DNA from 2 places in the Methylobacterium oryzae genome. Region 2 is predicted to be linked to the other one. Evidence: riboswitches for the same ligand, from Rfam matches in the RefSeq annotation. Region 2 holds a riboswitch; the other holds the start of a gene.
What was found. Region 2 has a riboswitch for cobalamin ahead of LXM90_RS19325 (TonB-dependent receptor). Riboswitches for the same ligand answer to the same signal wherever they lie in the genome.
Positions count from the first base shown of each region.

Region 1: it holds a riboswitch for cobalamin, as region 2 does, so the genes downstream of both, LXM90_RS07970 (CbtB domain-containing protein) here and LXM90_RS19325 (TonB-dependent receptor) in region 2, are expected to answer to the same signal.

Region 1 covers NZ_CP090349.1:1,648,285-1,653,334, forward strand. Annotated here, with positions in the region: gene cobW (cobalamin biosynthesis protein CobW) at 1-1,026, opposite strand, end outside; gene LXM90_RS07960 (DUF1636 domain-containing protein) at 1,023-1,424, opposite strand; gene LXM90_RS07965 (CbtA family protein) at 1,417-2,169, opposite strand; gene LXM90_RS07970 (CbtB domain-containing protein) at 2,186-2,368, opposite strand; cobalamin riboswitch at 2,403-2,598, opposite strand; gene LXM90_RS07975 (discoidin domain-containing protein) at 2,760-4,124, shown strand; gene LXM90_RS07980 (S10 family peptidase) at 4,147-5,050, opposite strand, start outside.
Region 2 covers NZ_CP090349.1:4,055,855-4,060,904, forward strand. Annotated here, with positions in the region: gene LXM90_RS19320 (PepSY domain-containing protein) at 1-1,010, opposite strand, end outside; gene LXM90_RS19325 (TonB-dependent receptor) at 1,004-3,187, opposite strand; cobalamin riboswitch at 3,472-3,665, opposite strand; gene LXM90_RS19330 (NUDIX hydrolase) at 3,803-4,237, shown strand; gene LXM90_RS19335 (RluA family pseudouridine synthase) at 4,380-5,050, shown strand, end outside.

The DNA.
Region 1 (5,050 bases), 2.4 Mb from region 2:
GAGGGCCGCCGCGACGGCGTCCTTGTCGAAGCCCTTGAGGCCGATCACCACCAGCGTCCCGTCGCGGGCTTCCCCGGCCCGCCAGGGGCGGTCGAAATGATGGGTCACGCGTCGGCCGACACCCTGCACCACGAGGCGCATCGGCTTGCCCGCGACCTCGGCGAAGCCCTTGATGCGCAGGACGCCGGCGGCCTCGGCCGCCGCCTCGACCCGGGCCGCGAGATCCCCCGCGGTCACCGCCGGGCGCACCGGAAGCGCGACGGTCTCGAAATCGTCGTGGTCGTGGTCCTCGCCCTCGCCGTGATGCGAGGGGCGGGCGTCGAGGTCGTCCTCGGCGGCCGCGCCGAGACCGAGCAGCACCCGCGGGTCGATGGCGCCGTTCTCGGTCTCGACCACCTTCACGGCGCGGGGCAGGTGCCCCTCGACCTCGGCGCGGACCCGCGCCCGCGTCGCGGCGTCGATCAGGTCGGCCTTGTTGACGACCACGAGGTCGGCGCAGAGGAGCTGGTCCTCGAACACCTCCTCCAGGGGGTTGTCGTGGTCGACCGACTGGTCGGCGGCGCGCTGGGCCGCGAGGGCCTCCGGATCCTCCGCGAAGGCGCCCGAGGCCACCGCCGGGCCGTCGACCACCGCGACCACTCCGTCGACGGTCACCCGCGAGCGGATCGCCGGCCACTGGAACGCCTGGACCAGCGGCTTCGGCAGGGCGAGGCCGGAGGTCTCGATCAGGATGTGCTCCGGCGGCTCGGCGCGGCCGAGAAGGGTCTCCAGCGCCGGCACGAAATCGTCCGCGACCGTGCAGCAGATGCAGCCGTTCGGCAGCTCGACGATGGCGTCCTCGGTGCAGCCCTCGACGCCGCAGGCGGCCAGGAAGGACTTGTCGAAGCCGATATCACCGAACTCGTTCACCAGGATCGCGAGGCGGCGCCCCTTGGCGTTCTCGACCACGTGGCGGACGAGGGTCGTCTTGCCGGCCCCGAGGAATCCGGTGACGATGGTGCAGGGGATCTTGTTCACGAGGGTCATTCCGCGGGCTCCAGGGTGCCGGCGGGGACCGGGCGGGGTTCTGGGAAAGGGGGAATGCGGGCGATCACGCCCTTGCGGAACGCCTCCGGACGCTCGCGCCAGGGCACGATGCCGTCCGGGGTCGCCGCGTAGGCCGCGAGCCCGCCGAGGATGATCTCGGCCGAGGCGGCCGGATCCATGTCGCCGTAGACGTAGGTCCAGCGGTCGGCCGCGGCGACCGCCACGGTGCAGGGCCGCTTGCAGACCGAAAGGCACTCCACCGCCTCGACCCGCAGGTCCGGCGTGGCGCCGCTCCGCGCTCGAAGCGCCTCCAGCAGGCGGGCCCCGGCGCGGGGCCCGTCGGGGTCGTCGTCCGGCCGGCGGCAGGTGGTGCAGACGTAGAGAACGGTCTCAGGCACGGGCCGCTCCCCGATCCGCGCCGCGGGCGAAGGCCTGCCACGCCCAGCCGAGCCCCAGCCCGATCAGGATCCAGAACACGAAGCTGATGGCGAGCGACCGCGCGGCGAATTGCGCGGCGAGCGCGGCCGGAAGTTCGGACGCGGCCTCGGGCGCCTGCGGGGCACCGACGACGTGCGGCGCGATGATCAGGACGAGCCCCCCGAGGATCGTGATCAGCGCGCGGCGTATCGTGATCAGGTAGAGCCCCATCCCGGTCGCCGCGGCGGTCATCACCCACCACGCCTGCCGCGTCGCGAGCGGGGCCGCCGCGCTGCCGGGCAGTTCCGGCGGCAGGCCGAGACCCGGCGCGAGCGCGACGCTGGCGAAGGCGGCCACCGCGAAGGCGAGGCCGACCTGCGGCGTGGGTTCGCGGCTGCAGGCGAGCATCACCGCGCCGAGCAGCAGCGCGTAGCCGACGCCGCCCACGAGGGTCGCGAGCCCGGTGAAGGCCATCCGCGGCAGGCCGGGCGCGGGCTGCCATTCCGGCGCGGCGTCGGGCGCGGCGTGGTCGTGCCCGGCATGGGCGAGCACGATCGGGAACGCCTTGATCGGGAGCGCCTTGGCAGCCCGGTTCGGCGCCTCCTGCTGCTCGTAGCGCTCGGCCGCGACGATCAGCGGCGAGGTCAGCGTGAGTTCGAGGCCCGTTACGATGGCAGCCGCGAAGAAGCCGGCGGCGAGGGCCGCCGACAGGAGCCGGATGATCATCCCTGGTCCGGGGACGTCAGTGGCAGGGGAAGTTCTGGGTGTGCCGGAAATCGTGCGCCGCGTTGTGGAGCGCGATCGCCGGCGAGAAGCCCGCCATGAACAGCAGGCCGAGGCCCAGCACGGCCGCGAGTGCGACGGCGATCGGGCGCTCCGACGCGCGGGTGCCGGCGGCGATGGGGGCGAGGGTTTGCGTCGTCATCAGAAGCGTCTCCAGCCGCCCCACCGGCGGCATTGCGGGATCCTGTCGCGACGGCAGGTCTCCTGGCTCGCGGCTCGGCGCGCCCACCGCCTTCCCGGATCGCTCCGGTGGCGCTTGGCGGGCGCTCGCCGCTCACAGTTGCGGGGGCAGCCGCGGAATCGGGGCTTCAAACCCCTCACCGCATTCCCTTTTCACCCCGTCTCCGGGGCACCGTCGCCCGGCCGTTGTAGACGCATGACCGCCGGGACACAACGGAGCGGCGCCGGATCGCGGCCGTTTCCCGCGCCCGCCCCGCGATCGGGGCGGGCTTGACGGCCGCGCCCCGGAGCGGGCACCGCCGCACCCGATACCCGCCCGGCCCCGGCGCGGGCGCTGAACTCCCGGAGACCCGATGGCCCCGACAGACGATCCGACCCCGGTTCTCGTCGATCTCGCGGCAGGCCGTGAGCCGCGGATCGTCTCCGATGTGGGCACGGGAACGACGTGGCTCGAGGTCGACCTCGGCGGCCGCTTCCCGATCCATTCCGTCGCCCTGCGGCCGGGGGAGGGGGCGGTTCCCGCGGAGCCCGGCGACGTCGCGGTGGCGGTCTCGCAGGACGGCGTGACGTGGGCCGAGCCGGACCTCGCCGTCTGGACCGCGACCCCGGACGCCCTCGTCGCCGCGATCGTCCCCGACGAGCGGGCCTGGGCGCGCGCGGTCCGGATCGCCGCGCCCGAACCGGCCCGGATCGCCGGCATCGGCATCCGCGCCGACGAGGCCGCGGTCGACCTGATCGCGCTGCGGGCGATGCTCGGCCTCGACGTGACGCTCCTGAACGAGAAGCCCGGCGCCAACGTCTACGTCACCTACGCGCTCCAGTCGGCGCCCGACCGCGCCAGCCATGCCCTGGTCGGCCTGTCGCTGTTCGAGAACGGCGCCTTCGGCAACTGCCTCGTCCAGTACATCATCGCGGTGACCATCGCGAAGTCGCTCAACCTGAAATACATCAAGGTGCCCAAGGTCGACCGCAGCAAGGTGATCTTCCTGACCGAGCGGCTGACCTGCGACGGCATCACCTTCATCCCGCCGGACGAGCCGCTGCCGGCGGACGGCTACTTTTTGTCGGGCCTGTATTTCGACCCGACGCAGTTCGAGCGCGTGACCGCGCTGCGGGGACCGGCGGATTCGCGCGCGATCGTGCAGAGCGTGATCCGGCCGCTGTTCAACGGTCTGCCGAAGAACTTCCCGGTGAAGCCCGACGACCAGCTCCTGATCCACATCCGGTCGGGCGACATCTTCAGCACCTGGGTCGATCCGCACTACCCGCAGCCGCCCTTCGCGTTCTACCGGATGGTCATCGACCGGCTCCTGGCCGAGGGCCGGATCCGCTCGGTCAAGCTCGTCTTCGAGAACAGGCTGAACCCGGTCATCGCCGAGGTGGAGGCGTACGCGGAGCGGCGCGGATTGCCGGTGGAGATCCAGAGCGAGTCGCTGATCTCCGACGTCGCGGCGCTGGTGAACGGCCGCTACCTCGTCTTCGGGCTGGGGACGTTCGGGCCGGGGATCTGCCACCTCTCGGACCACGTCGAGCAGGTCTTCTACTTCGCGTCGAACTGGCCGCAGGGCTTCCAGTCGATCCCCACAATCGGGAAGGTGGTCGAGGTCCGCGATCTCGAGGGCCGCTACATGAAGGTCGGCGAGTGGCAGAACACCGACGCGCAGCGCCGGACGATGGTGGATTACCCGGCCGAGGCCCTCGCCTTCGACGACGCGTGACCGGCTTGGCGGGCCGGAGGCGCTACGGCGCCGTCCGGAGATGCTCGGCGGGGGCTCCGGCCGGACGGGTCGAGCCGGCGTCGCGCACCTTCAGGGCGTCCGTGTACATCCGCTCCACGTCCGTCCGGAAGGCGGCGCGCGAGTCCGGTCGCGTGTAGAACATGTGCCCGCCCGGATAGACCGCGAGGCTCAGGCGGCCGGCGGCGTAGGCGGGGACCTGCGCCAGCAGGAGCTTCGAGGCGAAGTAGGGCGTCACCAGGTCGGTGAAGCCGTGCGCCACGAGGACGCGCAGGTGCCCGTCGAGCGCCAGATCGCCCTTCAGGTTCGACAGGACCTCGGGTGCCTGCCGGCCCGAGCCCCAGTTCCAGCCGCGATTGACGGCGTTGTTCAGGAGCTCGTAGCGCATGTTGGTCACCGGCCATTTCAGCGTCCGCGCGTAGAGGTCGAGCATCGCGCTCGTCAGCGGTGCCTGGAGGGCGGTGAGCTGGGGATCCTCGAAGCTCGACTGGGCGGCGTCCGGGTTCGGGTCCCAGCCGGTGATGCCGGTGTCGTAGGCGCTGGTCACGCGGCCCTCGGCGCGGTCGATCTCGCGCTGGACGCTCCGGGTCGAGAGGCGCGCCGCCTGGGCACGCACCAGGGCGGGGTCGAGACCGACGAGGGGCGCGACCTTCTCGGTCATCCGGGCGACGGCGGCCGTGTCGCTCGGCCCCTTGAGCAGGTCGCTCAGGTACGGGCCCGAGGCGTAGGCCTCCGCGTCGCCGAGCAGGGTTGGCGTCGGCACCGTGCCGGCCCGCTCGAGCGCGCCCGCCGCCAGCGAGGGCAGCTTCAGCACGTAGCCCCACGGGTTGGCCCGCGGCGTCTCCAGCCACGCGAAATCGAGCACCGGCGAGAGCAGCACCATGCCGGACAGGCCGACGCCGATCTCC
Region 2 (5,050 bases):
ATCCACCAGCGTCCGCCGATGGCGGCGAAGCGCAGGGTGCGCGTATCCGGCACGGCGCCATCGCGGAGCCGGTGCGGATCGAGGCCGAGCGCCGGCGGGATTCCGGCATAGGCGGCGCGCAACGCTACCGGCGGGCTGGTCGCGCTGAACCAGCGGTTCGGGTTCATGGAGATCCAGCCGCTGACGATGAACGTGCTCAAGCCGAGGCCCCCCGCGAGGCCGAGCAGGTGGTGCCAGCGCGCCAGCCCGCGATAGGGCGTGACCGCCCCGGCCGCGTAGCGCCGCCGAAGGCGCAGGCGCCAGATCCCGATCGCGCCTCCACTCAGCGCGCCGAGGGCGGCGAAACCGGAGAGCCACAACAGGATCGTCCGCCACAGCTCCGGCCGGGCCCGCAGCGGCGTGAGGTAGATCCAGTGCGCCACCGAACCCACCCAGTTCCAGCCCCGCTCGAAGCGTGTCGTGTCGAGGGCGATCTCGCCGGTCACCGCAGACACGTAGAGCTCGGTCCCCGCGGCGTCGCCGAGGGCCACCTTCAGGAAGGGCCGGAGCGGGTCGTAGCGGGCCGTGACGGTCCACTGGTCGCGCGCGACCAGCTCGGCCTGCGCAGCCGGAGCACCACCGGCCGCGACACGCAGCGCGTCTGCGGGTGTCAGCGGGCCGAGCCGCGCGCCGGTCCGTGCCGAGACCGTCACCCGGGCGCCGTCGTGGCCGGCGATCCGGTAGACCGGCTCGTCGCCCCGCATCTCCAGGCCGAAGGCGGCCAGCACGCCGGCGAGCCCGCCGGCGCGGAGCGCGTCGTCCGGCGCGACCGCGACCTGATCCCAGACGATCGGGGTGAGCCGCGACAGCCGCTCGGCCTCGGTGAGCGCCGGGAACGGCACGTAGAGCATCACCAGCCCGGAGCCGATCCACAGCGCGAAGAACAGCCCCGCGGCGATCCCGGCCCAGCGGTGGAACAGGAGCAGCCAGCGCCGTCCCGCCTTGCCGAGCCGGCGCGGCAGGCTCACCACGTCACCGTGTAGGCGACCTCGACCGAGCGCGGGCGCCCGAGCAGCCAGTTGGTCCCGACCCCGTTCACGGCGTTGCCCGAGATCGCGTAGACCTTGTCGAACAGGTTGTAGACCCGCACGGACAGGCGCGAATCCGCCGTCACCTGATGGTCCAGGACCGCGTTGACGAGGTTGTAGGCGGGGCGCCGCGCTGTGTTGCCGAAGTCGCTGTAGACCTGCCCGACGTTCTGCAGTCCGACCCGCGCGGTCCAGTCGCGGGTGACGTCCCAGGTCAGCCAGAGATTGGCCACGCGCTCGGGCACGTCGATCGGCTGGTTGCCGGCATACGAGACGGTGGCGCCGTTCACCGTCTGGTCGAACCGGTCGTACTGCGCGTGGAGGAGCGCGAGGTTGCCGTCGAGCCGCCAGCCCGGCGCGAAGCGCCAGCCGAGCGCCAGCTCGAAGCCCTGCGAGGACTGGCTCCCCACCTGCGTGGACAGCGTCGGCTGGCCGGGGATCGCCGAGATCAGGTTGTCCTTGACGATCCGGTAGCCCGCGACGGTCCATTCGAGGGCGCCGTCGAAGGCCAGACCCTTGGCGCCGATCTCGACCTGATCGCCGGTCGCGAGCTTGAAGCCCGCCAGCGACTGCGACAGCGTGATCAGGCTGTTCACCGGGTCGGTGGCGAAGCTGTACTGGGCGTAGAGCGCGCTGTCCGGCGTCGGGTTGTAGACGAGGCCGAACCGGTAGCCGAGCGCCCGATAGGTCTTCTCGAACCGCGATCCCGTCTGCAGGTCCTCGCGGTTCAGCGTCGGCACGTCGAGGCGCACGCCGGTGAGGAACGACAGCTTGTCCGACAGGATCAGCCGGTCCTCGGCGAAGACCGAGGCCTGGCTCGTCTGTGTCGCGTAGGCCGGGCGCGCCCGGCCGTTCTGCGGGAAGAGGCTCGGATCGTAGCCGGTGAGCGGCACGCTCGTCGTCTGGTCGAAATAGAAGTTGTTGGTGTGGCGGAAGTCGATGTGATTCACGTCGAAGCCGGCCACGAACTGGTTCGGCAGCCCGAACAGGCTGCCCCGGAACGTCGCGTCGAGGCGGTCTCCGACCTGCTCCTGACTGTGGTAGATCTCCAGGTATTCGCCCCGGTCCACGAGCCCGGTGCCGCGGTTGTAGCTGTACTGCTCGACGTCGAGCCAGTGGCGCCGGCTGGTCAGCCGGTAGGCGGTGTTGCGGATCGTGATGTCGGCCGAGGGGGACCACTCGGTCTTGAGCTGGGTCCAGTTGTCGGCCCAGGTGATCTTCGCGTCGCGGACGTTGTAGTTGTTGAACCGGATGAGATCCGGGATCCGTCCCTCGACCAACGGGGTGCCCCAGTAGCGGGCGGGCTCCTGGTAGCCGAGATCGTGGCTCAGGGTGAAGGCGAGGTCGGCGCTCGGCCGGAACAGCAGGGCGGCGGAGACCGCGAGGTTGCGGAAATCGCCCTCCGGCCGCATCCAGCCGTCGGCGCGATTGCCGCTGACGTTGAGGCGGTACGCGAAGGTGTCGCCGTACTCCGCCTGCCCCAGCGGGCCACCGGAATCGAGGGCGAGCCGCGCGACCCCGTCGGTGCCGATCACCGCGCGGGCGGCGTTGATCGGCACGAAGACCGGCTTCTTGGGCACCACGTTGATGACGCCGCCGATGGCGCCGTCGCCGTAGAGCACCGAGGACGGCCCGCGCAGCACCTCGATCCGCTCGACGTTCCACGTGTCGAACGGGAAGGTCACGGTGTTGGCGCCGACGTAGAAGCGCGTGCCGTCGTAGAGCTGCTGGATCGAGTTCGGGCCGGCGAAGCCGCGGGACGTGAACGCGCCGTTGCCGTTGCCGGGCGCCGCGATGGTGGTGATGCCGGTCGCGTCCTGGGTCACGGCCTCGGCGATCGTGTCCTGGCCGCGCAGCCGCGCGGTCTCGCCCGACACGATGTCGAGGCTGGCCGGCGTCTCCAGCGGCGTCAGGCCGAGGCGGCTCGCGGTCCGGTCGGGGGTGCGCAGGTTGAGGCCATTCGGCGGCAGGCGGCCCGGGTCGCCGCCCGCGCCCGCGACCGACAGCTCATCCAGCGTGACCGCCTCCTGTGCGGCGGCCGGACTGGCGAGGAGCGCGAGGAGAACGCCGCAGAGCGGGGCCCGCCCGCCGAGGCAGGAGCGATGGGTCGATGAAGACATGGGGAAAGCGGTCCGTGCACGGCGCGCGCCGGCCCCCGCGTCCTACAGGCATTGTAATAACATTACAATGCGCGCGCTGTCCGGTAGCCTCTGCCCGTGCGGGCGCGCGACGGCGTCCTGCGACAGGGCTCGAGGGGTTCGGGACGGCGGAGACGGGCATGGGGAACGGCGTCGCGGGCGCGCTTGCTGTGGCACGTCACCGCGAACGAGGCCTCGGCGGCCGCCTCCCCTCGGGACTGGCGGCGCCTCGACACCCGCCAGGACACCCCGCCCGGCGCGTTTCGCGTGTGACCACGGCTGACGGCAGGTCTCCTGGCTCGCGGGTCGCCGCCCTCGCACCGTCTTCCCGGGGTGACCCAGTGACGTGGTGGTGAAGGGCTCGCCGCTTACAGTTGCGGGGGCAGCCGCGGCTTCGGGGCGAACCCCTCACCGCGTTCCCTTTTGATCCCCAAGGGGAACCGTCGAACACAGCTTGGCCGTAGCGGGGGCGGGCGTCAACCGTGTGTCCGGTTGTTGCCGTGGATCGGCGCGCTGTGCGCCGGTCCGTTGCGGCCTCGCCGACGACGGGCTAGCCCCTGCGGGATGACGGTCTGGCGGCCCCCTGCGGAGATTCGCGTGAAGGCACTGGGTCTGCCCCGGCGCGGCAACAGCCTGCTCGTGGCCGAGGTCCGCGCGGATGACGGGCGGCTGAAAGGCGTCCGGCCGCTCGGCGGCAGCGTCGCGTTCGGCGAGCGGGTCGAGGACGCCCTGATCCGGGAGTTCCGGGAGGAGCTCGGCGTCACCGTCTCGGTGCTCGGCGGCCCCCGCGTCATGGAGAACATCTTCACGCACGAGGGGCAGGTCGGGCACGAGGTGCTGTTCCTGTTCCCCGTCGCCCTGCCGCCGGGGCGGTTCGACGGGCAGGAGCGCTTCGTGTTCCACGAGGATTCCGGCACCGCCTGCGTGGCGCGGTGGTGCGATCTGGACGGGCTCGACGTGCCGGGCGGTCCCGACCTCTTCCCCGCCGGCCTGAAGGCCCGCCTCCGCGACGCGTGGCGCGCGGAGCCCTGACGGACCGGGCCGGCCCACCGCCTTTGCCGCTCGGCGCGGGCGATGCTACAGCCGGGCAATCCCATCGGTCCGGACGTCCGCGACGCCGCGGCCCATGCGCCCGGACGCTCCGTCCGACGCGGAGACGGGTGCCGGCGGAAGCATGACGATACGACCTCCCAGAAGCGGCGGGCCGACGGGGCGCAAGCCTCAGGCCGGCAAGTCCAGCGCCAGCAAGTTCAGGGGCGGCAAGGCCCAGGCCGACGGCCGCGCCCGCACGGGCCCGCGCACCAGCGCCCGCGACGCCGCCGAGCGCGCGGCCCGCAACCGCGGCGAGGATGCCGGCACCCGCGATCCCTGGGGCGCGCAGGCCGCTGCGGCCCCGACGCCGGCCCGGCCGCCGAAGCCGCGCCGCGACGCCGCCGCACCGCGCGACGCCGCGGCGGGCAAGCCCGGCGGCCAGCCGCCGGCCAGGCGCTCGGCGGCCCCCTCCCCGGCCCTCGCCTCTGCCCCCGCGCCCGGTCCGACCCGGCGCGAGCAGCGCGCCGCCGCCTCCGCGACCCTCGCCTCCGGCGTGCAGACCCTGACCGTCGAGCCGGACGAGGCCGGGATGCGGATCGACCGCTTCCTCACCGCCCGCTTCCCGCTGCTGCCCTTCACCCGCGTGCAGACCATCGTCCGCAAGGGCGAGTTGCGGGTCGACGGCAAGCGCGCCAAGCCGAACGACCGGCTGGAGCCGGGCATGAGCGTGCGCGTGCCGCCGCTGCGCCTCGACCAGCCCACCGAGCGGCCGCGCAGCGCCGCCCGCGAGCAGGACGACGCCGCCTTCATCCG